2 regions of the Caballeronia sp. LP006 genome follow, and region 2 is predicted to be linked to the other one. Evidence: riboswitches for the same ligand, from Rfam matches in the RefSeq annotation. Region 2 holds a riboswitch; the other holds the start of a gene.
What was found. A riboswitch is a leader RNA that binds a small molecule or an ion and turns the genes downstream of it on or off. The one in region 2 is predicted to bind glycine.
Positions count from the first base shown of each region.

Region 1 (12,238 bases), on a different contig from region 2:
ACCTTCAACATCGCGCTCTCGGTGATGGTGCTGCTCGTCAGCATGTACACACAGAAGCCGCTCGACTTCGCGGCCTTCCCCGCCGTGCTGCTGTTCTCGACGCTGCTGCGCCTGTCGCTGAACGTGGCGTCCACGCGGATCGTGCTGCTCGAAGGTCATACCGGCCCGGACGCTGCCGGTCAGGTGATCGAATCGTTCGGCCACTTTCTCGTTGGCGGCAATTTCGCCGTGGGTATCGTCGTCTTCGTGATTCTGATGATCATCAACTTCATGGTGATCACGAAGGGCGCGGGACGTATCGCGGAAGTCGGCGCGCGCTTCACACTCGACGCGATGCCCGGCAAGCAAATGGCCATCGACGCCGACCTGAACGCCGGCCTCATCAACGAAGAAACCGCGAAGAAGCGCCGCACGGCGGTGGCGCAAGAAGCCGAGTTCTACGGTTCGATGGACGGTGCGAGCAAGTTCGTGCGCGGCGACGCGATCGCGGGCTTGCTGATCATGGTGATCAACATCGTGGGCGGGCTGATCGTCGGCATGCTTCAGCACGACATGGACTTCGGCCACGCGGCGACGAACTACACGCTCCTGACCATCGGCGATGGCCTCGTCGCGCAGATTCCTTCGCTCATCATTTCGACGGCGGCGGGCGTGATCGTGTCGCGCGTCGCGACCGAGGAAGACATCGGTACGCAGTTGACCGGCCAGTTGTTCCAGAACCCGCGCGTGTTGATGATCACGGGCGTGATCATCGGCGTGATGGGGTTGATTCCGGGCATGCCGCACTTTGCGTTCATGCTGCTCGGTGGCGGCTTGATCTACGCCGCGCGTTCGATGAACAAGCGCGCCGAAGCGAAGAAGAAAGCCGGCAACGTTACGGACATCACGCCGGTCGCGGCCGCGCCGGTGGAGAATGCCGAAGCGAGCTGGGATGATGTCGCGCTGATCGATCCGCTCGGCCTCGAAGTGGGCTACCGGCTGATTCCGCTCGTCGATCGCAATACGGATGGAGAATTGCTCAAGCGTATCAAGGGCATTCGCAAGAAGTTCGCGCAGGAAATCGGGTTTTTGCCGCCTGTCATTCATATTCGCGACAACCTGGAATTGCGGCCGAATGGGTATCGCATTGCGCTGAAGGGCGTGGAAGTGGGCGTTGGCGAAGTGTTTCCGGGACAGTGGCTCGCGATCAATCCGGGGCAGGTGTCGGTGACTTTGCCGGGCCCGCAGACGCAGGACCCGGCGTTCGGCTTGCCGGCAGTGTGGATCGACACGAATATGCGCGAACAGGCGCAGGTTTATGGCTACACGGTCGTCGACGCCAGCACGGTGGTCGCGACGCATTTGAATCATCTCGTCGTGACGCACGCGGCGGAATTGCTTGGGCGTCAGGAAGTGCAGGCGTTGCTGGATCGTATTGGCAAGGACACGCCGTCGCTCACCGAGGATCTCGTGCCGAAGACCATTTCGCTCACGCTGTTGCAGAAGGTGCTGCAGAATTTGCTCGACGAAAGCGTGCCGATTCGCGACATGCGCACCATTCTCGACGCGGTGCAGGAGCACGCGCCGCGACTCGCCGATCCGTACGAGCTTACGGCCGCGGTGCGCCTTGCGCTCGGCCGCGCGATTTCGCAGCAGTGGTTTCCGGGCACCGACGACCTTCAGGTGATGGGCCTCGATCCGATGCTGGAGCGTGTGTTGTCGCAGGCGCTTTCGACGGGCGCGAACCCTGGACTGGAGCCGGGGCTTGCGCAGACGCTGATGAACTCGACGCAGAACGCGATGCTGCGTCAGCAGAACTTGGGCTTGCCGCCGGTGCTGCTCGTGCAGCATTCGCTACGCGCGATGCTTGCGCGGTTCCTGCGCCGAAGTCTGCCGCAGTTGAAGGTGCTTTCTTATGCGGAAGTACCGGATACGCGGAATGTGAAAGTGGTTAATTTGATTGGGGCTTGAGGTGCGGGCCTTGATTCGATAATCAATTAAGCGTGGCGCTGATCAGACTTCGAAGATTGCGCGCATCGAACACAACGGTTTTCCACGTGTAGTAATTCGCGCGTTCGAACTGAATCTTGCCGACCGCTTGTTGCGACTCCGCAATTGCCAAGACCGCGCCCGGCATCTTTTGGGCGCGGTACTGCAAATGAATGATCTCCCCTTCTAGAAGACGCTTCGCGCTCGTCGCGGCAATCACGATGGAAGGCGTGGGCGTATCGATGACATGGTCGGCGATCAAGCCACCGGATATCGGCAACTCAACGTCCGACACATGCGCGAGGCCCAAATCGCTTGCAATCTCGTCAATCGCGCATTTCAAGCGGACCGTGAACTCATTGCTTCCCTGGCGTTCGGCGCGAGACGTAGCTACGCCATAAAGCTGTTGCGCTGCCTCCGCGACGCGGAACACATAGGGCGCAAGAAGACGTTCGTCGATTGTCGTAGCTCGGATTACTTCGTCATCGCAGAGGCGCGCCGGACTGTCTTGAGCAAACGCTTCCGACCAGCGCTCGACGGCGCCCGACTCGACATCGCCACCCGCCATACTTGCGTGAAAGCAGGCTTCTCCGTTTTCATCGATAACAAAACCGTCGTCGCGAGAACGAATACGCACCACCACGCGATCGCCTGTTCCCGGATATTCGAGCGGCGTAATGACGCGATACACGCCGTTCGAGTCAGCGTGAACTTCGAATAGCGCGCAGATTGTTTGTTTAAGTGTGTCTGCTAGCACAATAAGTCGCCCTGGCCGTCTTGCTCGTTTGAGATCGTGATGCCCGTCGCCTTGCAGAACAACACGATCAAAGCGCCACGATCATTTTCCGCACGTGGATCGAAACGTTTCGACGACTTAAGGTTAAGCTCCGGCGCGCCCGGCAGCAAGCGGTTCCGATAATCGCTTGTCGTCCGACACGGCACCTTGCAGTGCAAACCCTTATGGCTTGGATGGTAGTGAAACTCGAGCAAGGGATAGAGATCGCCCTTCGGCAGCGAGCAAAGCAGATGCGCGTAGAACGCGCGGTCTTCGAGTTGTTCTCCGTCGCGCCAAACGAACAATACGAAGTGGTCGTCCGACACGCGAATGAGTTCGGTGGCGTGAACGCGCGGCCTCGCCATCCGATTAAATGGCTTCGGCCACTTGTTCTTGACCATTTGCTTGAACTTTGGCGAGCCGGTCAGCGTTTTGCGCACTTGCTTATGCGCAGCAAGATCCTGTGGAAGCAAGGCGGTCTCTCAAGTATTTGAACCGACCGCGTCGCACCGAAGGAGCAGTCGATAGATTCGTTTTAGTTCTATCGATGCTAACCGCCTTGCGTGATGGAAACTGCTTCGTCCACCGAATTTTTCAATCGCCCTGACAATTTCTGCTTGGAGCCTCAACACTCCACGATATTCACCGCCAACCCACCCCGCGAAGTCTCCTTATACTTCGTCTTCATATCCGCCCCTGTCTCGCGCATGGTTTTAATGACCGAATCCAGCGATACATAATGCGATCCATCGCCGCGCATCGCCATGCGCGCCGCGTTGACGGCCTTCACCGACCCCATCGCGTTACGTTCGATGCACGGAATCTGCACCATGCCGCCCACCGGGTCGCACGTGAGCCCAAGGTTGTGCTCCATGCCGATTTCCGCCGCGTTCTCCACCTGCGCGGGCGTGCCGCCCATCACCGCCGCAAGTCCCCCGGCGGCCATCGAGCAGGCAACGCCCACTTCGCCCTGACATCCCACTTCCGCGCCCGAAATCGACGCGTTCATCTTGTAGAGGATGCCAATGGCCGCCGCCGTCAGCAGAAAATCGATCACGCCCTGCGCATTCGATCCCGGCAAAAACCGATCGTAGTAATGCAGTACCGCCGGAATGATGCCCGCCGCGCCGTTGGTCGGCGCCGTCACCACGCGGCCGCCAACCGCGTTCTCTTCATTCACGGCGATGGCATAGAGGTTGATCCAGTCCATCATCGATAGCGGATCGCGCAGCGCCTGCTCGGGTTTGCCGGCGAGCGCGCGATACAACACCGGCGCACGCCGCTTCACCTGGAACGGACCCGGCAGATGCCCATCCGCATCCGGATTGCCGATGCCGCAGCCGCGCGCGACGCAATCCTGCATCACGTCCCAGATTCGTAACAAGCCCGCGCGAATCTCGTCCTCGCTACGCCACACCCGCTCGTTTTCCCACATCAGTTGCGCGATGGACTTGCCCGAATCGGCGCACATCTTCATCAACTCATCGCCCGTCTTGAAGGCGTAGGGCAAGTGTTCGATGGCCGTAAGCACCGCCGTGTTCGCCGCGCCCGCCGTCACCACGAAGCCGCCGCCCACCGACAGATACGTCGCCTCGCGCAACGGCTCGCCCCTCGCATCGAATGCGTGCAGCTTCATGCCGTTCGGATGCTCCGGCAACGCCTGCCGATAGAACGCAATGTTCTCCTTCAGCGTGAACGGAATCTTGTGCGTGCCGAGCAGCGCGAGCGTCCTGGACGTGCGTACGGTTTCAAGGCGCGGCGCGATGGTGCCCGCATCGACCGTGTCGGGGGCATCGCCCATCAAGCCGAGCATGACGCCGCGGTCCGTGCCGTGGCCTTTACCCGTCGCACCGAGCGATCCGTACAGCTCGCATTTCACCGATGCCACCGCGTCCAGCAGCCCATCGCGTTCGAGCCCTTGCGCGAACATCAGCGCGGCGCGCATCGGGCCCACGGTATGTGAGCTCGAAGGTCCGATGCCGATCTTGAAGAGGTCGAATACGCTGACTGCCATGAATGCTCCTTGCTTGAGCTGCTTGAGACGGGATCATCGCGCCGGCAACGGCAGACACACCGCGAGCCACGCAGGCGGCGTCGGCGCGAGCCGCAACGCCACCGGCGCATAACGGCCGTCGAGACGCGCCGCGAGATGAAAGAGTTCCGCCGAGTTTTTCGGGTCCCACTGACCCGAGAATCCCGGCAATCCGGCCTCGCGACGCTTGGCATCGAAAGGCACGGTCGAATGCACGAATTCGTCATGCGTGCGGGTGCCGAGCGCATACGGGGTAAGCCAGTTGAGCGCTTGCGCGAGCGTTGCGCCCGACTGCGCGCGCTCCGGCAGCCAGTTGCGGTTATGCCGTCGCGCGGCCAGCGCCGCCGTCACGAGCGGCTGAAGATCGTAGGTGACGTAGCGCAAGGCATCGCGTTCGGCGAAATCGACGGTCGACCCATCCGGCGCGATGTTGTCGCCGATATGCTCGACGAACAGCCGCTGCGCCGCGTTGATGAGCTTGCGGTCGTCGATGGTGAATGCGCCCATCGCCACCAGCTTCACGCGATGACTCTGCCAGTTGTTCCGATACGTGCCCGTGAGCGGGCGCTTCTGCTTGTCCATGTCGGCGACGTAGCCCGTCACCATCTTCGTGATGAACGCGTTCGCCGTGTTGCGCGTCTTCACCGGCAACGCGCTCGCGGTCAGATCGTAGGCGAGGATCAGCGACTCGAAGTTGGTCTCGTCGATCGGATTGAAACTCGGCTGATACGTTGTCGTCCACGCGAACAGAAAGCGGTCGACGAGACGCAGATAACGCTCGTCGCCGGTCGCGCGCCAGGCGAGCGCGGCATCGCGCATCAAGCCGAGATCCTTTTCGGCTTCGATGCTCTCGTCGCGTATGCCTTCGTGCGGCAGCGTGCCTTCGGTATGCAGTTTCGCGAGCGGCTTCGGCTGGTCGTTGACGTGCGATTGCACCATCTGCACGAGCGCCTTCACGCCGGGATCGGCATTGGTGCGCTCGCTCGTCTGCATGGCGGGCGCGGCGCAGAAATTCATCGCCGCATGCGCGGACGGCGCGGCGCAAGCCAACGCCCACAGCATGAATCGCGCGGCATGGAAGCGCTTCGTCTCGTTCACCTCTCGCACCCTTGTCGCCATATGAACTCCCTGTTTTGGCTTTTGGTCCGGGGTGAGATGTTAGCCCTTCTGACTCGCGCTGCAAAACCGCCCGACAATGCTTGACGTTTCCGGGCGGTTCCGCGGTTTTGATCGATTACTCGTCCGTGTACTCCGAGATCGGCACGCACGAGCACATCAGATTGCGGTCGCCATACGCGTTATCCGCGCGGCCAACCGGCGACCAATACTTGCGCGTCACGAGCGACTTCAGCGGATACGCCGCCGCTTCACGCGTGTACTTGTGGTCCCACGCATCCGACGTAACGACCGCCGCCGTGTGCGGCGCGTTCTTCAGCACGTTGTCTTCGCGATCCGCGCTGCCTTCTTCCACCGCGCGAATCTCGTTGCGAATGGCGATCATCGCGTCGATGAAGCGATCCAGCTCTTCCTTCGACTCCGATTCGGTCGGTTCCACCATCAGCGTGCCGGGCACCGGAAAGCTCATCGTCGGCGCGTGGAAGCCGTAGTCGATCAGACGCTTGGCCACGTCTTCCACCGAGATGCCGCTCGATTCCTTGATCGGCCGGACATCGAGAATGCATTCGTGCGCGACGAGCCCGCCCGGCCCGCTATACAGCACCGGATAATGCGGCGCGAGGCGCTTCGCGACGTAGTTAGCCGCGAGAATCGCGCTTGCCGTCGCGGCGGTGAGACCTTCCGCGCCCATCATCGCGATATACATCCACGAGATCGGCAAGATCGCGGCCGAGCCGTAAGGCGCCGACGATACCGCGCCGATGCCCGCGTCATCGCGCTTGTAACCGGTCGAAGCCTGATTCGGCAGAAACTTGGCCAGATGCGCGCCAACCGCTACCGGACCCACGCCCGGTCCGCCGCCGCCGTGCGGAATGCAGAACGTCTTGTGCAAGTTCAGATGCGAGACATCGCCGCCGAACTGGCCGGGCGCGGTGAGGCCGACCATCGCATTCATGTTCGCGCCATCGACATACACCTGGCCGCCGTGCGCGTGCACGATCTCGCAGATTTCGCGGACGTTGCGCTCGAACACGCCATGCGTCGACGGATACGTGATCATGATCGCCGCGAGATTCGCCGAATGCTTTTCGGCCTTCGCCTTCAGGTCTTCGATATCGACGTTGCCGTTCGTATCGCATGCAACGACGACGACCTGCATGCCCGCCATCTGCGCCGAAGCCGGATTCGTGCCGTGCGCGGACGCCGGAATCAGACACACGTTGCGATGCCCTTCGCCGCGCGACTCGTGATACGCGTGAATGATGAGCAAGCCGGCGTATTCGCCCTGCGAACCGGCGTTCGGCTGCAACGACACCGCCGCATAGCCGGTGCACGCGACGAGCATCTGTTCGAGCTGATCGATCATCGTGCGATAGCCGACCGTCTGTTCCGCCGGCGCGAATGGATGAATCTGCGCGAACTCGGGCCACGTCACCGGCAGCATTTCGGAGGTCGCGTTGAGCTTCATCGTGCAGGAGCCGAGCGGGATCATCGTGCGGTCGAGCGCGAGGTCCTTGTCCGCGAGACTGCGCAGATAGCGCAGCATTTCGTGCTCGGAATGATGGCGATTGAAAACCGGATGCGTGAGGTATTCGCTCGTGCGCTTGAGATCTGCGGGCAATGAATCGGCAAGCGATGCATCGAGCGCGTCGATATCGAACGTTTCGTTCTTGCCCGCGACTTCGGCGAACAGCGCGAAGAGCTTCGTGAGATCGTCGCGCGTCGTGGTTTCATCGAGCGACACACCGACGCGATTCGCGCTCACATGACGCAGATTCACATGCGCGGCGTAAGCGGCCTGATGCAGCGCGTTGGTGCTCGCGCCGCTTTCGATGGTCACGGTATCGAAGAACGTGTCGTTGGTCAGCGCGTAGCCGAGCTTTCGCACGCCCGCCGCGAACACCGACGCGACGCGATTCACGCGCAGCGCAATGGTCTTGAGACCCTGCGGGCCGTGATAGACCGCGTACATGCTCGCCATGATCGCGAGCAGCGCCTGCGCCGTGCAGACATTCGACGTCGCCTTTTCGCGGCGGATATGCTGTTCGCGCGTTTGCAGCGCGAGACGCAGCGCGGAATTGCCTTGCGCGTCGATAGTCACGCCGACGAGACGGCCCGGCATCTGACGCTTGAATTCGTCGCGCACGGCCATGTACGCCGCGTGCGGACCGCCGAAGCCGACCGGCACGCCGAAACGCTGCGTATTGCCGATAGCCACGTCCGCGCCCCATTCGCCCGGCGGCGTGATGAGCGTGAGCGCCAGCAAGTCGGCTGCGGCGATCACGTAACCGCCCGCCGCATGCACCGCTTCGGCGAGCGCGCGGTAGTCGCGAACGTCGCCATACGCGCCGGGATATTGCAGCAGCACGCCGAATGCGTTCGCGCTCGCGGCATCCGCGGCCGGTCCCACGTGCACGTCGATGCCCGCCGGCTTAGCGCGTGTCTTCACCACTTCGATGGTCTGCGGCAGCACGTCGTCGGCCACATAGAACAGGTTCGATTTCGGCTTGCCGACGCGTTGCAGAAGCGTCATGGCTTCGGCGGCGGCGGTGGCTTCGTCGAGCAGCGACGCGTTCGAGATGGCAAGGCCCGTGAGATCCATCACCATCTGCTGAAAGTTCAGAAGCGCTTCCAGACGCCCTTGCGAAATCTCGGGCTGATACGGCGTATAAGCCGTGTACCACGCCGGATTTTCCAGCACGTTGCGCAGGATCACGCCCGGCGTGTGCGTGCCGTAATAACCCTGGCCGATATACGTGCGAAACACGAGATTCTCGTTCGCCAGCTTGCGCAGCGACGCGAGCGCTTCCGCTTCGCTTTTCGGCTGCGTGAACGCGCCGAGCGGCAGCGTTTCCTGACGGCGGATCGATTCCGGAATCACCGCGTCGATGAACGCCGCGCGCGATGCGAACCCGAGCGCGTCGAGCATGGCGCGCTGGTCGGCATCGTCGGGACCGATGTGCCGTGCCGCGAATGCGTCATGGCATTCGAGCGCGGCGAGGGACAGGGAGGTGCGGTTCATCAGGTGATCCGGATGTTCGAGCTTCATGTGAATTCCTGCAAAGCGGCCGGTTGGAAACGCAACCGCTTTCGTCATTGAGATGAGTTATTCGCCGATCGACTTGCCGTAGCCTTCGGCGTCGAGCAGCTTGTCGAGACTGGCGTCGGCGGCCGGCTTGATCTTGAAGAGCCAGCTTTCGTACGGTGCGCCATTCACCGAATCCGGCGACGAAGTCAACGCGTCGTTCGCCGCGACGACTTCGCCCGACACCGGCGCGTAAATATCGGATGCCGCTTTCACGGATTCGATCACCGCGATGGCGTCGCCCGCCGCGACTGCCTTGCCCGCCGCGGGCAGTTCGACGAACACGATGTCGCCCAGCGCTTCCTGCGCGTGATCGGTAATGCCGATGGTCAGTGTGCCGTCGGATTCGGCGCGGACCCATTCATGCGATTCGGTATATTTCAGATCGGCCGGGATGCTCATTGGATGCTCCTTGCGTAATTCGTTCGTGGGGTTCGTGATCGGATGGCGCGCGCCACGTTCGTCCGCTGTCGGGCCTCAAAGGCTCACGAGCGTCTTGCCGTTGCGCACGAACGGAAGTTTTACCACGCGCGCGGCAACTTGCTTGTCGCGGATGAGCACTTGCACCGTATCGCCGATCGCCACTTGCGTCGGGACGCGAGCGAACGCAATCGACTCCTGCATCGACGGCGAAAACGTGCCGCTCGTGATCTCGCCTTCGCCGTGCGCCGTGACGACCTTCTGATGCGCGCGCAGCACGCCAGCCGCACGCCCGTTCTCCTTGATGAGCACGAGCCCGACGAAGTTCGACTGCGAGCCGTTCGCTTCGAGCGCGGCGCGGCCGACGAAATCGCGCGGGGTTTTCAGGTCGACAGTCCAGGCGAGGCCGGCATCGAGCGGCGACACGGTTTCATCCATGTCCTGGCCGTAGAGATTCATGCCGGCTTCGAGACGCAAGGTGTCGCGTGCGCCGAGGCCTGCGGGCTTCACGCCGGCTTCACGGAGCGCGTTCCACAGCGCTTCCACGTGTGTGGCGGAAACCACGATCTCGAAGCCGTCCTCGCCCGTGTAGCCAGTGCGCGCAAGCATCAGTTCGCCGAAGGGCGTGGTTGCGAACTTCGCCGCATTGAAGGGTTTGAGCGATTCGGTTTCGGCGCGCGTCTGCGGCAGCACTTGCCAGACCTTTTCGCGTGCATTCGGACCTTGCACCGCGATGATGCCGAAATCGCCGCGCGGGCGGATCGACAGATCGAAACCACCTTCCGCGTTCAGTTGCTGGAACCACGCGATGTCTTTATCCGCCGTGCTCGCGTTCACGACCACGCGGAAACTCGTTTCGGAGAAGTAGTAGACGATCAGATCGTCGATGACGCCGCCGTCGGTCTTGAGCAGGCACGAATACAGTGCGCGACCGGGCGTCGTCAGCTTGTCGACGTTATTGGCGATGGCGTGCAGAAAGAAGGGCCGAACGGCGTCGCCTTCGAAATCGACGACGCGCATGTGCGATACGTCGAACATGCCCGCGTCGGTTCGGACGGCGTGATGTTCGTCGATTTGCGAACCGTAGTTGACGGGCATGTCCCAGCCGCCGAAATCGACCATGCGCGCGTTGAGCGCGAGGTGGGCGGCATGCAAGGGCGTGTGTTGAAGAGCGGTCATCGGGGCCTCGGTTCGCGAAACAAAAAAGGCCACGCAGCGCGCAGATATCTGCCTTCGCCGCGGACTATGCCTTTGCTCGCTGACTTTCAGCAGCGCAAAGCGCATACCGGCTGGCGGTTGCGATGCGTGACCCCTCTGTCCTCGGTACCTGAGAGATTGCGCGGATCAAAAAAATCCGTCGCGCGCCCCTTCGGTGGGCTGCTGACATCGTTCGATGCCGCTGCCGCTCTCCAGAGTGCGAAAAAATTGCCCGAAAGGGCGATTTCTTCGACGCGGCCGGTCCTTTTGCCTGAGAGTTTGTGGGTGTGCCCCTTCGGCGGCGCGGCTCGCTTGTCGATTTTGGAATCGACAGAAGCCACGCGCTCTCCCGACGCGTGCGGCCGAATTTACGCGACCGAATTAGGCTTGTCAAACGGATTCGGACGGGGCTGAGTGTGCGGTGGAGCGGGTTGTGGCTGGCGACGATGCCTCGCCATGCGTCGGCCTCAGAACGTCGTTGACAGGGTCGAGTTGATTTGCCCCTGAAATGTATCGGTTTTCGGCAAGAACGCCAGACAGTTCGCGACGAGGTCGGTGGCGTCGTGCTGACTAAACGGCTTCGTGAGATGGTAATCCGCGTGCGTACGCACTTTTTTTAGGTCGATGAGCACGTAGGCCAGCGCGCGGCCTTTGTTCCCTACGGTCATGAGCCGATTTGTCAGCCGTTCATGTTGACCGGCAACCTCGCGCGTTGACGGCAAGCAGGCGTCCGCCACGGCAAGCGTTTTGTGATAAGCGGCGTAATAAGCTCGCGACGCGCCGGATCGCCATTCGCATTCGCTATTGCCTGCCGACAACTGCTGCGCCAGATGCAGAAGATCGGAAACCTCGATGCTCATTGCACCACCTCCATTAGCGCACTGCGGGAGGCAAGCGCACTAAGCGAACCAACAGGGCGACAGACGAAGGTAATCACCTCTGGGTACGCGTTATCGAAGGTCGTGGTCAATGCCCCGGCAATCGCAAAGTTGACGTTTCCACACTGGCTTGCAGTTTCGTCGACATAAAGCTCGTATCTCGTTGTGTCGTCGTAAATCATCAACCTGCTGCCGCGAATCATGCAGCCTTGCGAGCGGATTGCTTCGACCGCCGTTTCCAACAAAGCAAGCCGTTGCTCGGCATCGACGCCGCAACGAAGAAAGATCTGTGCCGTCGCTTCGATGTCGCGCGGTAGCTCCGCATCGCCTTCGGCAACGGTTGCATTGAGATCATGAGCAAGCATGATTGCCGCCGCCTCTTCGGCATGCAGCGCCGTGACGAATACACGAGCTGCCTTGATCCGGCTTGTCGGGTCGCTACGCTGCGTATCGGCGAGCAAGCGCGCGTAGTTCACCGCCATGCGCGGCTCTCCGAGACGCACATTAGCGACGCCACATTGGTCAGAATGGTGACGTCATGCCTCGCCAATGCCTGCGCGGCTTCGGAGCAACGAACGCATTCGTCGCGATCACCACGGAGGAACGCGGTGAATGCGAGTACGAGCCAACATATCTCAGGACGTTCGCGGCCCTTGCTCAAGAACGCAAGCGCTTCTCGCTCGATGCGCCTTACCTGGAATTCGTTGCTCTGCGCCGTGATCACCATATCGATCAGATCGCATAGCCACTCTGTTGCAACAGCTTTC
Region 1 is NZ_JARTVW010000005.1:281,441-293,678, forward strand. It holds gene flhA (flagellar biosynthesis protein FlhA) at 1-1,950, shown strand, start outside; gene P9250_RS18010 (hypothetical protein) at 1,973-2,230, opposite strand; gene P9250_RS18015 (hypothetical protein) at 2,216-2,689, shown strand; gene P9250_RS18020 (hypothetical protein) at 2,944-3,237, shown strand; gene P9250_RS18025 (L-serine ammonia-lyase) at 3,369-4,757, opposite strand; gene P9250_RS18030 (alginate lyase family protein) at 4,791-5,837, opposite strand; gene gcvP (aminomethyl-transferring glycine dehydrogenase) at 6,010-8,940, opposite strand; gene gcvH (glycine cleavage system protein GcvH) at 8,998-9,378, opposite strand; gene gcvT (glycine cleavage system aminomethyltransferase GcvT) at 9,454-10,575, opposite strand; glycine riboswitch at 10,701-10,819, opposite strand; glycine riboswitch at 10,842-10,955, opposite strand; gene P9250_RS18050 (hypothetical protein) at 11,061-11,453, opposite strand; gene P9250_RS18055 (hypothetical protein) at 11,450-11,953, opposite strand; gene P9250_RS18060 (hypothetical protein) at 12,010-12,216, shown strand.
Region 1: linked by a shared signal. The riboswitch ahead of gcvT (glycine cleavage system aminomethyltransferase GcvT) and the one ahead of P9250_RS32500 (D-amino acid dehydrogenase) in region 2 are both predicted to bind glycine.

Region 2 (12,238 bases):
CCAGCGCGCGGTCTCGTTCTGCAGCGAATAGCCTTCCCAGGACATCAGGTCCAGCCGTCCGCCGACATTGGCCCGCGCGCCGGGAGACCAGGCTCCGAGTGTCGCGCCTGCGGCGGCTGCCGCACTTGCCAGCATGAAATGACGACGGCTCACTTCGCGACCGCTTGTGCGTCCGGATGTCGGCTCGCCGGTCGTCGATGCGAGCTTTTCGTTTGGGGCAGATTTCATGGATGTCCTGTGTTTCAGGTTGGGAGGGAAGACCGAACTCCACTCTGCACAAGGCATGCCACTTTATTTTGGCGCGCTAAGCGATTGATTCTTGTGAGAAAAAAATTGGCCTATAAAACAAGCGCCTAAGGCGGTGAGTCTCACTGGCGAGACGTCAAAATCGCGGGTGAGACGTGCAACCTGACGTTGCAAGGACAATGAAAAAGCCGTCGTTTCCAATTGGAAGACGACGGCTGTTCAGAACGGGCAAAAACCTCAGGGACGAATTTCGTAGCGCTTGAGTTTGCGATATATCGTCGCGCGGCTCATCGACAGCGCCTGCGCGGCAGCATCGATATTGTTGCCGTGCTTTTCCAGCGCCCGGACAATGGCGGTGCGCTCAGCGTTGGCGAGGGCATCGCGCACGGAATCGTCGAAGTCGCGTGGCGGGGCTTCGTAGCCTGCGCGCGCGGGCTGCATCGGCGGTGCAAGGGGAGCGGGCGCCGATGCCGTGCGGCGCGGCGCAAGCGGCAGATTCGTCAGCAACAAGTCGCCTTCGCGAATGATGCCGCCTTCGCACAGCTTGACCGCGCGTTGGATCACATGCCGCAGCTCGCGCACATTGCCCGGCCAGCGATGCGAGCGAATGGCCAACAGCGCGCCTTCATCGAAGGAGAGCGGCCTGCCTTCCGTGCAACGTGCGAGGATGGCACGTGCGATGCGTTCGATATCGTCGCGTTCGCGCAGCGGCGGTATGTCGATAACCACACCCGCCAGCCTATAGAACAAGTCTTCGCGGAACAGGCCGTCCATGACCTTCGCGCGCAGATTGTGATTGGTCGCCGCGATCACCTGAAGATCGACAATGCGGCTGCGGCCTGAACCGAGCGGCGTCACTTCGCCGGATTCGAGTACGCGCAGCAAGCGCGTTTGCAGCGCGAGCGGCATATCGCCGATTTCATCGAGAAAAATCGTGCCGCCATGCGCTTCCACCAGCCGTCCGACATTGCCTTCGCGATTCGCGCCGGTGAATGCGCCACGGCTGTAGCCGAACAGTTCGCTGTCAATCAATGACTCTGGCACGGCCGCGCAATTGAACGCCACGAAAGGCTGCGACGCACGTGCGCTTTCCGCATGAATGGCCTTTGCGAGCGTGTCCTTGCCGGTGCCCGTTTCGCCCAGCAACAGCACGGGAATACCGCTGTTCTGGAGTTTGCGCAACACCTTTACGTTGCCCTGCATCTGCCGGTCTTCACCGGCCCACTCCGCGATCGACACGCTGTAGTTGCGTTCGGCGCGCGTGTTGCGTTCGCTCTTTTGGCCTTCGACCGTCGACGAAAAACCACGCGGATCCAGCCGCCGGCCATGCCATACCGCGACTCGGTGTCGTCTTCCAGTGGAGAGCAGACGCAGCGCCGTCGCGTGCAATTCATTCGAGGATCGCAGTTCGGCTTCGCCTGCGCGATCGAATACGTCCCAGAGATTGGTGAGGTTATCGCCGCAATCGTTTAGGCCGAACAAGGTGCGGGCGGACTTGGTCGCGCTGAGCACCTGACCGTCTTCGCCCATCGCCACCATGACGGCGGGCGCGGAGCGGCGTTCAAATTGCAGCACGCAATCGTTCGGAAAACGCGCGCGAAATAGCTTCGATTCGAGGCGGCAAGCGCTGTCTTGCGCAAGCTGATAGATAACGCGATGCGCGGATTCGGTGATATCCGAATTACGCGTGGCGAGATTGATGACGCCGCGAATACGCCCGTCGAAATCGCGCACGGGCGCGGCTACGCAGGACTGGCTAATAAGGTCCACACAGAAGTGATCGGACTTGTACACCGAGGTCGCGCGCTGTTCGATGATTGTCGAGCCGATGCCGTTGGTGCCCCCGTTCTCCTCCGTCCAGAGCATCCCTTCCTTGTCGCTGATGCACGCATGTGCTGGATCGTCCGGTGACATCTCAACGAGGATCAGGCCTTTGGCATCCGCCAGGGTCGCGTTATAGCCGACGGGTCCGACGATGGAGAGTACGCGTTCAAGCTCGGGCAGGATCAGCGAAAGATTCTCGTCGCCGAAGGCACCGCGCGCGTCGTTAATCTCGCGTTGGGTAAGCGTGGGAATCTCGGGCGCATACGACGGTTCGAGCCGGTAACTCTCAACGCAGCGCTTCCAGGATGCGAGGGGGTTCCAATCCGGCACGGCATTAGATCCGGCTCCTTGCGGCGTCTCACCATTGGACGCGGCCAGTACCGACATGATTCTCGTCAAATGATCGTCGCTTCTCATCGTTAAGTTCCATACCGCGAAAGCAGTTTTCAAAGACGGCTTACCTATGGTCGCTGCAATTTTCGCGCCGGGTTTTGCTTTGTAACGCTAACTACCAGTTTTTATTAGGGATTCTGCTTAGGCGTAGACGCCTTTCCAAAGCTATAGATGCACCTTTCTAGTGCGATTCGCCCCATCGAACGATTGTCTGCACTCTGCTTTTGTGCGCCAAGCAGGGGAAATCCCTTATCAGATGTCGGCGGTCATGAGTAGGTCTCATACACACCGGTTAGGCGATCTCACGCTTGCGACGTTACCGCGTCGCAAGCGTGAGATGCGGTATCGCCGAAATAATATAAGCCATTGAATTTACGAATGAAAACCGATTGGCATAACGTTTGCAGATTAGCTCCACATTGCGGTGAACCTTGCGTGACCCATCGCAGAAACCAACAAACCTTTTGCTGAGACTTCCATGGCTTATCCGAATGTCTTTCTATTGATCAACGGCGAATGGCGCGCTGCCGCGCATGGCGAGACGCTCGATGTTATCAATCCCGCGAACGGCAAAATCATCGGCAACGTCGCGAAGGCGGCGCGCGACGACATCGAGCGGTCGCTTAAAGCCGCGCAAGCCGGCTTCAAGTCTTGGAGCGCGACATCAGCTTACGACCGCGCCAAAAAGATGCGCCGCGCGGCCGATCTCGTGCGCGCTCGCGCCGACGACATCGCGCGCCTACTCACGCTGGAAGAAGGCAAGCCCTATGCGGAAGCGCGCAACGAAGTCGTCAATTGTGCAGAACTGATCGATTGGTTCGCCGATGAAGCACGCCGTACCTACGGACGCCTGATCCCCGCGCGTCAGGCAGGCGTGATGTCGGCGACGGTCAAGGAACCGGTCGGCCCCGCAATCGGCTTCACCCCATGGAATTTCCCGGTCGCGCAGGTTACGCGCAAACTGGCGCCGGCGCTGGCGGCGGGCTGCTCTATTGTCATCAAGGCGCCGGAAGAGACGCCTGCATCGCCGGCGGCGCTGATCCAGTGTTTCGTCGATGCTGATATCGCGCCGGGCGTCATCGGCCTGCTGTACGGCGAGCCGTCCGAAATCTCGTCTTACGCGATCCCGCACCCAACGATCCGCAAGGTCTCGTTCACCGGCTCGGTTCCCGTTGGCAAGCATTTGGCGGCGTTGGCAAGTGCGCATATGAAGCGCATCACGATGGAACTTGGCGGCCACGGTCCGGTGATCGTGTGCGAAGACGCGGATCTCGAATCGGCCGCATCAGCGCTCGCGATGGCGAAATTCCGCAACGCGGGACAAGTGTGCGTGGCACCGACGCGTTTCATCGTCCACGAAGCCGTGTACGCGGAATTTACCGATCTGTTCACGAAGAAGGCGCAGGCGCTGAAGATCGGCGACGGTCTCGACGCGGGCACGACCATGGGCCCGCTCATCAACGAACGTCGCCGCGCGAGCGTCGAGCGGCTGATTGCTGATGCGGTGGAAAAGGGTGCATCGCTCAAATGCGGCGGCGAGCGGATCGCAGGCGATGGCTTCTTCTTCCAGCCGACCGTGCTCGCCGATGTCACCACGGAGATGGTCGCGATGAACGAAGAGCCGTTCGGCCCCATCGCGCTGTTCATGTCGTATTCGAAGCTCGACGATGCCATCGCCGAAGCAAATCGTCTGCCCTTCGGACTCGCGGCCTACGTCTGGACGCGCGATGCAAAGAAAGCATCGGCGCTGGGACGCGGCATCGAGTCGGGCATGGTCACGATCAACCATTTGGGCATCGCTCTGCCGGAAACGCCGTATGGCGGGATCCGTGAATCCGGCTATGGATCGGAAGGCGGTCCCGAGGCGGTGGAAGCGTATCTCAACACCAAGTTCGTATCTCATCTGAGCGAGTAATGCCATGAACAACGATCAAGCGTTTCGTGAGGCAATGGCGCGCTTTCCCGGTGCCGTCACGGCAATCACGACGGCCGAGGCGGGCGAGCCGCTTGGCTTTATTGCCACCGCCGTATGCAGCCTGTCGATGGACCCGCCTTCGGTCGTCGTATGCGTCAACAAGTCCGTATCAGCGCACGACGTGATCCTGCATCAGGGCTTTTTCGCGGTGAACGTGCTGACCGCCAATCACGCCGATATCGTCAAGCGCTTCGGCGAACGCAAGGGCTCGGCGCGCTTCGCAGGCACCGAGTGGGTCGCGGGCGACACGGGCGCGCCGCTGATCGTGGGCGCGCGCGTGAGTTTGGACTGCACCCTGGCCAAGGCGCACGACGGTTTCTCGCACACGATTCTCGTGGGCGTGGTCGAGCGTGTCGTGCTGCCTGACGTGCGCGAGGGGCATTGCCTGCTGTGGCAGGGGCGCAGTTTCCACAAGGCGATCGAACTGGTCTGATGCATGTCGGAACGGGAGGCGAAGGTGAAAGCGCAGGTGAAGGTGTATGTCGAGAACTACAACCGCGATCGGCAGTATTCGATCTCGCACGAACAGGTCGAACGGTGTCTGGCTGCCGTCGGAGTGACAGGTGAAATCACACCCGCGTGGCATGAGGAGCCGGATCTGAAGGCGCTCGCCGATGCACAGTTTCTTGTCGCGCCGCGCTTCAACCCGTCGCTGATCGCTCAGCACGGAAAGGCGCTTAAGCTGGCGCACTGTATCAACGCGGGCGTAGAGCGTTGTATGCCGCTCGACTGGCTGCCGCACGACGCGGTGCTCACCAACAGCAGCGGCATCCATGCAGCCAAGGCGGCGGAATACGGGTTGATGGCGCTTTTGATGCTCAACACGCGCATGCCGCGCTTCGCGACGGATCAGGGAGGCCAGCGCTGGCAGCCGGTTTACTCCACGCCAATGGCGGGCAAACGCGTAGTCATTGTCGGCACCGGCGGCGTGGGCAGTGCGGTTGCAAAAGCGGCGCGCGGCGCGGCGTTGCATGTGACGGGTGTGAGTCGCTCGGGCGTACCGGTCGATGGTTTCCACGCGGTCGCGACTTCTCACGAACTGGACAACGTACTCGCACAAGCCGATTTCGTTGTGCTTGCGTGTCCGCTGACCAACCAGACGCATGGACTGATGTCGCGGGCGCGGCTCAAATCGCTGAAGCCGGGCTGCGGCATCGTGAACCTAGCTCGGGGCGGTGTCATCGATTACGTAGCGACGGCCGATCTGCTCGCGAGCGGCCATCTGAGCGGCTGCATCGCCGATGTGTTCGACCCCGAGCCCCTCCCGTGGAACTCGTTTCTATGGACGACGCCGGGCTTCTGCGTCACGCCGCATATCTCATGCGATTCGCCTGCCGGTTATGTAGAAGCCGGTCTGGCGATCTTCGCCAATAACGTTCAGCGGTTCCTGCAAGGACGGGAGTTGCTCAACGTAGTGGATGCGCGCCATCAGTACTAGCAGAAAGGGTGCGCTCGATGTGGCCGGCGTCATGCCGGCTTTTTTGTGTCTTTTCCTTTACCGCAACGAGACGACAAGATGAAAAAAAGCAGCATCGCAGGGACGATTGCATTGGCATTGAGCGCGCCCGCGGCTTACGCGCAGAGTTCGGTCACCTTGTACGGCATCATCGATACGGGCATCGACTACATCCACAACAGCGGCGGTCAGGCATCGCAATGGCGCATGCAGACCAGCAACCTGAACGGCGCGCAGTGGGGCCTGAAAGGCACAGAAGATCTCGGCGGCGGACTGAGCGCGATCTTCCAGATCGAGAACGGCTTCGACAGCAGCAACGGACAACTCGGCTTCGGCGGCCGCGAGTTTGGTCGGCAGGCGTTCGTCGGCGTCGCGAGCACGACGCTCGGCACGCTCTCGCTTGGACGCCAGTACGATCCGGTGACCGATCTGGTTCAGCCGCTCACGGCGGACTCGTTCAGCGGCTGGTTTGCGACACCCGGCGATATCGACAATTACGACGACAGCGCGCGCTTCTCCAATGCGGTGAAGTGGGTCAGCCCGACGTGGGGCGGCGTGACGGTTGAGGGCCTTTATGCGCTCGGCGGCGTGGCCGGCTCGACCGGATCGGGTCAGAGCTGGAGTGCGGCCGCGACGTATGCCGCATCCAGCTTCAACGTGGCGGGCGGTTATCTGCATATCGACAACGGCAACGCGGCGGTCGTCGCGCGCGGCACATCGACGGCCGATACCTTGTTCAACTCGCCGGTGAACGCGGCTTATGCATCGGCGCGCAGCATCAATATCGCGCGCGTGGGCGGCAATGCGCTTTTCGGTGCACTGACGGTCGGCGCGGCGTATAGCTATTCGCGCTACGAAGCGGACGCACAATCGAGCTTCGGCGATGCCGAGAAGTATCACAATGTCTCGGTGTACGGGAGCTATATGTTCGCGCCGGATTTTCAGGTGATCGGCGCGTACAACTACACGCGCGCCCTCGGCGATTCGTCGGCGAAATATCACCAGTTCAATGTCGGCGTGGACTATCTTCTGAGCAAGCGCACGGACCTGTATGCACTGGCGGGCTATCAGCACGCGCTGGGGCAGAACGGACAGGGCTCAGCGGAAGCGTCGATCGGCTCGTTCGGTTTTGCGGCCGGCAAGAGCACGCAGGAAATGGCGGCGGTCGGCATTCGCCACAAATTTTGAACGCGGACGGTCGCGTCTCATCGGCGGGCGCGATCGTCGCATAGCTGAGACAAACCGAGAATGTCGTCGCTGCGCTCGTAAAAAGACGATACGAAACAAAGGCTTGGCGAGGCCGCTGAGATTGGCCCGCACATTGCTTTATCTACGCAGAACGTTGATGCAGCACCCGACAGTGCAGAATTCAGGAGGAAGTGACGTGGTTGACTACATTGTTGTCGGCGGTGGTCCCGCCGGATGCGCGACGGCCGGCCGGCTGAGCGAAGACGCTTCGACATCCGTACTGCTGTTCGAACAGGGGCCGCGTGATACCAATCCGTACATCCATATGCCGGCCACGTACTTCAAGACGGCAAAGGGCAATCTGCTCACGCGCTATCGCCTGCAGCCGCAGCGTCATCAGAACATGGTCACGCCGGAGATCGTGCAGGGCCGCGTGCTCGGCGGCGGCAGTTCAGTGAACGCGATGGTCTACATGCGCGGCTGTCCCGAAGACTACGACGGCTGGGCCGCCATGGGTTGCGATGGCTGGTCGTATCGCGACGTGCTACCGTGGTTCAAGAAGGCCGAGGACAACGAGCGCTTCGCGGGCGAGGCGCACGGCGTGGGCGGGCCGCTGGGCGTCTCCGATCAACGCTATACGCATTATCTGACCAAGGCGTGGCTGCGCGCGTGTCAGGAAATGGGCATCAACTACAACCCGGATTTCAACTCGGGCAAGCAGGCCGGCTGCGGTCTCTATCAGACGACCACGCGCGACGGTAAGCGATGCAGCGCCGCCACCGCTTATCTTAAGCCCGCGCGCGATCGCAAGAATCTGACTGTTAAAACGGATTCGCGCGTGCTGCGCGTGGTAGTCGAGAAGGGCCGGGCGATCGGCGTCGAATATCTTGAAGGCACGGAGCGCAAATTCGTGCGTGCCGAACGCGAAGTGATCGTGTCGGCGGGCGCCATCGGGTCGCCGCATTTGCTGATGCTCTCTGGCATTGGGCCGGCGGAGCATCTGCGCAGCGTGGGCGTGCCTGTCGTACACGATCTGCCGGGTGTTGGCGAGAACCTTCAGGATCATATGGACATGTTCCTGATTTACGATCTGACCGGGCCGCATAGCTACGACAAGTACAAGAAGCTGCACAATCAGGCGCTCGCCGGACTGGAATACGCGCTGTTCAAGACTGGGCCGGTGGCATCGAACATTTGCGAAGGCGCGCTGCTCTGGTACGGCGACCAGAACGATCCGCTGCCCAATCTTCAGTATCACTTCCTGCCGGGTGCGGGTGTCGAGGAGGGCGCGGATCAGTCGCCGAGCGGCAACGGTCTCACGCTCAACGTGTATCAGACGCGGCCGCGTTCGCGCGGCACGGTGCGCTTAAAGAGCGGTGATCCTTCCGTGCCGCCGCTGGTCGACCCGAACTACCTGTCCGATCCCTACGATGCCGAAGTGCTCGCGGAAGGCGTGCGGATCGGTCAGGAAACGCTCGCACAAAGCGCGCTGAGCAAGTTTGTGCGCGCGCCGTACCGGCCGGGACGCATTCTGACGAGCAAGGAAGAGCGCATTCGCTTCGTGAGGGAAACGGGGCAGGGCGCGCTGCATCCGTCGGGCGCATGCCGCATGGGCGTGGACGAACTGGCCGTGGTCGATCCGACCTTCCGCCTGCACGGCATCGAGGGCCTGCGCGTTGCCGATACGTCGATCATGCCGAAGCTGGTGTCGGGCAATACGAACGCTCCTTCGATGATGCTCGGCGAGCGGCTCGCGCACTTCATCAAGACGAATGCGCGTTCGGCTGCGACCCCTTCTGTGGAAGTGGATCTGAGCGTGTATCGCAGTGAAAAGGTCGTGTCGTGAATATTGACTGCGTAGAATAAATACCTCATCGCGCAGCATGGGAGAGACCATCGTCGGGCATTTGGCCCAGATGGCGCCGACGGAGCAACCGCCCCGGAAACTCTCAGGCAAAAGGACCGTGCAGCGCGGATATCACATCTGGAGAGCGGCGCAGCAGTGCGCCCGCCGAAGGAGATTTGCGGCATTGCCCGCAATTTAAACTCTCAGGCAAATGGGACAGATGGGGCTTCCTCGCCGCCGTTTTGGCGCGTGGCAAGGAATCTCACATTGGACCTTTACAAATGGAACGAATCGCCATCATCGGCGCCGGCATCACGGGCGTCTCGACTGCCTACGCCCTCGCACAACGCGGCCACGACGTGACCGTGTTCGAGCGCCATCGCTATGCGGCAATGGAAACATCGTTTGCCAACGGTGGACAGCTTTCAGCCAGCAACGCGGAAGTGTGGAACAGCACGGCCACCGTGCTCAAGGGCATCAAATGGATGCTGCGCTCGGATGCACCGCTGCTGCTCAATCCCAGGCCTTCCTGGCACAAGTACTCGTGGATCGGCGAGTTTCTCGGCCAGATTTCGAACTATCGCCACAACACCATTGAAACCGTGCGGCTCGCCATCGAAGCGCGCGAGCATCTGTTCTCGGTGGCGCAGCGCGAGGGCATCGAGTTCGATTTGGAGCGGCGCGGCATCCTGCACGTGTACGAGGATCGTAAGGGCTTCGAGGCGGCATCGAAGGTCAATCTCTTGTATCGCGAAGGCGGGCTGGACCGACGCGCGGTGACGGCGGGCGAGATCGAGTCGATCGAACCGGCGATTCGCGGCAGCTTCTACGGCGGCTTCTTCACGCCGTCGGATTCCACCGGTGATATCCACAAATTCACGCGCGGTCTGGCGCAGGCGTGCGTGCGCAAGGGCGTGGAATTCCGCTTCGATTCGGAAATTACGCAGATCACGCAATCCGTTGACGGCATCCGCCTCGACGTAAGCCGCGCCGTGGCATCCGAAGAACACCGCTTCGACAAGCTCGTTATTTGCGCGGGCGTGGGCAGCCGCCAGTTCGCGTCGATGCTGGGCGATCACGTTAACGTGTATCCGGTGAAAGGCTATTCGATCACCGTCTTTCTCGACGATTCGGACAGCCAGAACGGCGCGCCTTGGGTCAGTCTGCTCGATGATGCGGCGAAAATCGTCACCAGCCGTCTGGGAAGCGACCGCTTCCGCGTAGCTGGCACGGCGGAAATTAACGGCGTCAACCGCGATATCCGCGCGGACCGCATCGTGCCGCTGGTCGATTGGGTGCGCCGCTATTTCCCCGAAATCTCGACATCGCGCGTGATTCCGTGGACCGGCTTGCGTCCGATGCTGCCTAGCATGTTGCCGCGCGTGGGCGCGGGCAAGCGGCCGGGCGTGTTCTACAACACCGGACACGGCCATCTGGGCTGGACGCTTTCCATGGCGACCGCAGAGATCCTGGCGTCCGTGCTCGAAGCATCGCAGGACCAGCGCAGCGCCGTCGCGACCATTTAGTCGTTCTTTCATCATACGACCGGGAGCCGGAAACGGTTTCGGGTCGGGTCGGGTCGGGCGCAGCGAATGATACTTTGGGTAACGAAATAAATAGCCAATGTCGCACCGATGCGATTCGGGCATCGCACTCATGAGACAACACCCAGAATGCATCGAACGATTTAATCAAAAAAGCACCTCTCCAACAAAGACATAAATCGAAAAAAAACCATTGGCGCGGGTTTTGCAGCAAGGGACGTACGGGGTTAGCAAGGTTTTAGCGTCCGGTTTCAAAGGAGGCGCCGACGTTGAATATGACGGCGGCGATAAGAGAAATATCGGCACGTTCGTCCGGCAACATTATTTCCGGACGGACTCGGGAGCGTTTGGAGGAGCACTGTGGCAAATCATCATCACCGCTCGGATTCCGAGCATCTTGCATCATTAGGATACGAGCAGAAGTTCGAGCGGAGCATGTCGCTCTGGTCGAATCTCGCGCTGGGATTTCTTTATCTGTCGCCGTTGGTCAGTGTCGTTTCGATGTTCGCGCAAGGCCTGTCCACGGCAGGCCCGCCGTCCATGTTCTGGATCATCATCGTCGGATGCGGGCAATTGCTGGTGGCGCTGGTGTTCAGTGAAGTGGTCGCACAGTATCCGATTGCGGGTGGCCTCTATCAGTGGGCCAGACGGCTGTGGAACGGGCAGTATGCGTGGCTGCTGTCGTGGATCTATCTGTCCTGCGTGATTGTGGCGATTGCGACTACGGCAATCTTTGGTTCGGGCTTTGTCGCGAATCTGTTCGTGGGGACGAAAGAGCATCCGGTTGTCGCCATCACGCCGGGCATGACCGCGTGTGTGGCGGCCGGCATGTTGCTACTCGGGATGATCCTTAATTTCACGGGGACAAAAACACTGGCACGTATCGCGGGGGCGGGACTCGCCGCCGAATTGCTCGGCGTGATCGCAGTGGGACTGTATCTGCTGATCTTCGAACGCAAGCATTCGTTTTCGGTGTTCTTCGACACGATGGGCACGTCGATTAACGGTAACTATATGCCGGCCTTCATCGGCGCGGCGCTCGTCGGTCTGTTCATGGTGTACGGCTTCGAAGCATGCGGCGAAGTGGCCGAAGAAGTTCCAAATCCCGGCCGCCAGATCCCTAAGGCGATGATGCTGACGGTGGTGGTGGGATGCGGATCGGCCATTTTCTCCTTCGCGGGCTATGTGCTCGCCGCGCCCGATCTCACGCTGATCGTGGCGGGCAAGGTGCTCGATCCGATCCCCGAGATTCTTTATCACACCATCGGCTTCTGGGGACTCAAGGCGTTTCAGGCCGTGGCGCTGCTGTCGTTCCTTGCGTGCGTGATGGGGCAGCAAGCCTCCGCAAGCCGCCTCGTCTATTCGTTCGCACGGGACAACATGTTCCCCGGCTCGGCGGTGTTTGCGAAGATGATGAATCACACGCCGGTATGGGCCAACGTCGCGGTCAATTCGCTGTCCGCGCTGCTGATCGTGCTGGTGTATTGCGTGCCGAGTTCGCTATTCCGTATCGCTGGCATGCAGATGTTGGCGGGGTACATCGCGTTTCAGATGGTCGTCATTGCGGCGCTTCGTGCCCGTGCGAAGGGACGGAAGCCGGCCGGTTCGTTCAGCCTTGGCAAGTGGGGCCTCGCGGTGAATGTCGGCGCGTTGATCTACGGCATCTTCGCGTGCGTCGTTATGGCGATGCCGTCGAACGATATGTCGCTCTCGACACTGGACCGATGGATCGCGCTGGTCGGTATCGCGGTGGTAGTCGTGACGGG
Region 2 is NZ_JARTVW010000006.1:422,535-434,772, reverse strand. It holds gene P9250_RS32535 (ABC transporter substrate-binding protein) at 1-228, opposite strand, end outside; gene P9250_RS32530 (sigma-54-dependent Fis family transcriptional regulator) at 484-2,487, opposite strand; gene P9250_RS32525 (NAD-dependent succinate-semialdehyde dehydrogenase) at 2,942-4,378, shown strand; gene P9250_RS32520 (flavin reductase family protein) at 4,383-4,871, shown strand; gene P9250_RS32515 (NAD(P)-dependent oxidoreductase) at 4,875-5,876, shown strand; gene P9250_RS32510 (porin) at 5,955-7,082, shown strand; gene P9250_RS32505 (GMC family oxidoreductase N-terminal domain-containing protein) at 7,279-8,928, shown strand; glycine riboswitch at 8,957-9,057, shown strand; glycine riboswitch at 9,058-9,158, shown strand; gene P9250_RS32500 (D-amino acid dehydrogenase) at 9,210-10,454, shown strand; gene P9250_RS32495 (APC family permease) at 10,908-12,238, shown strand, end outside.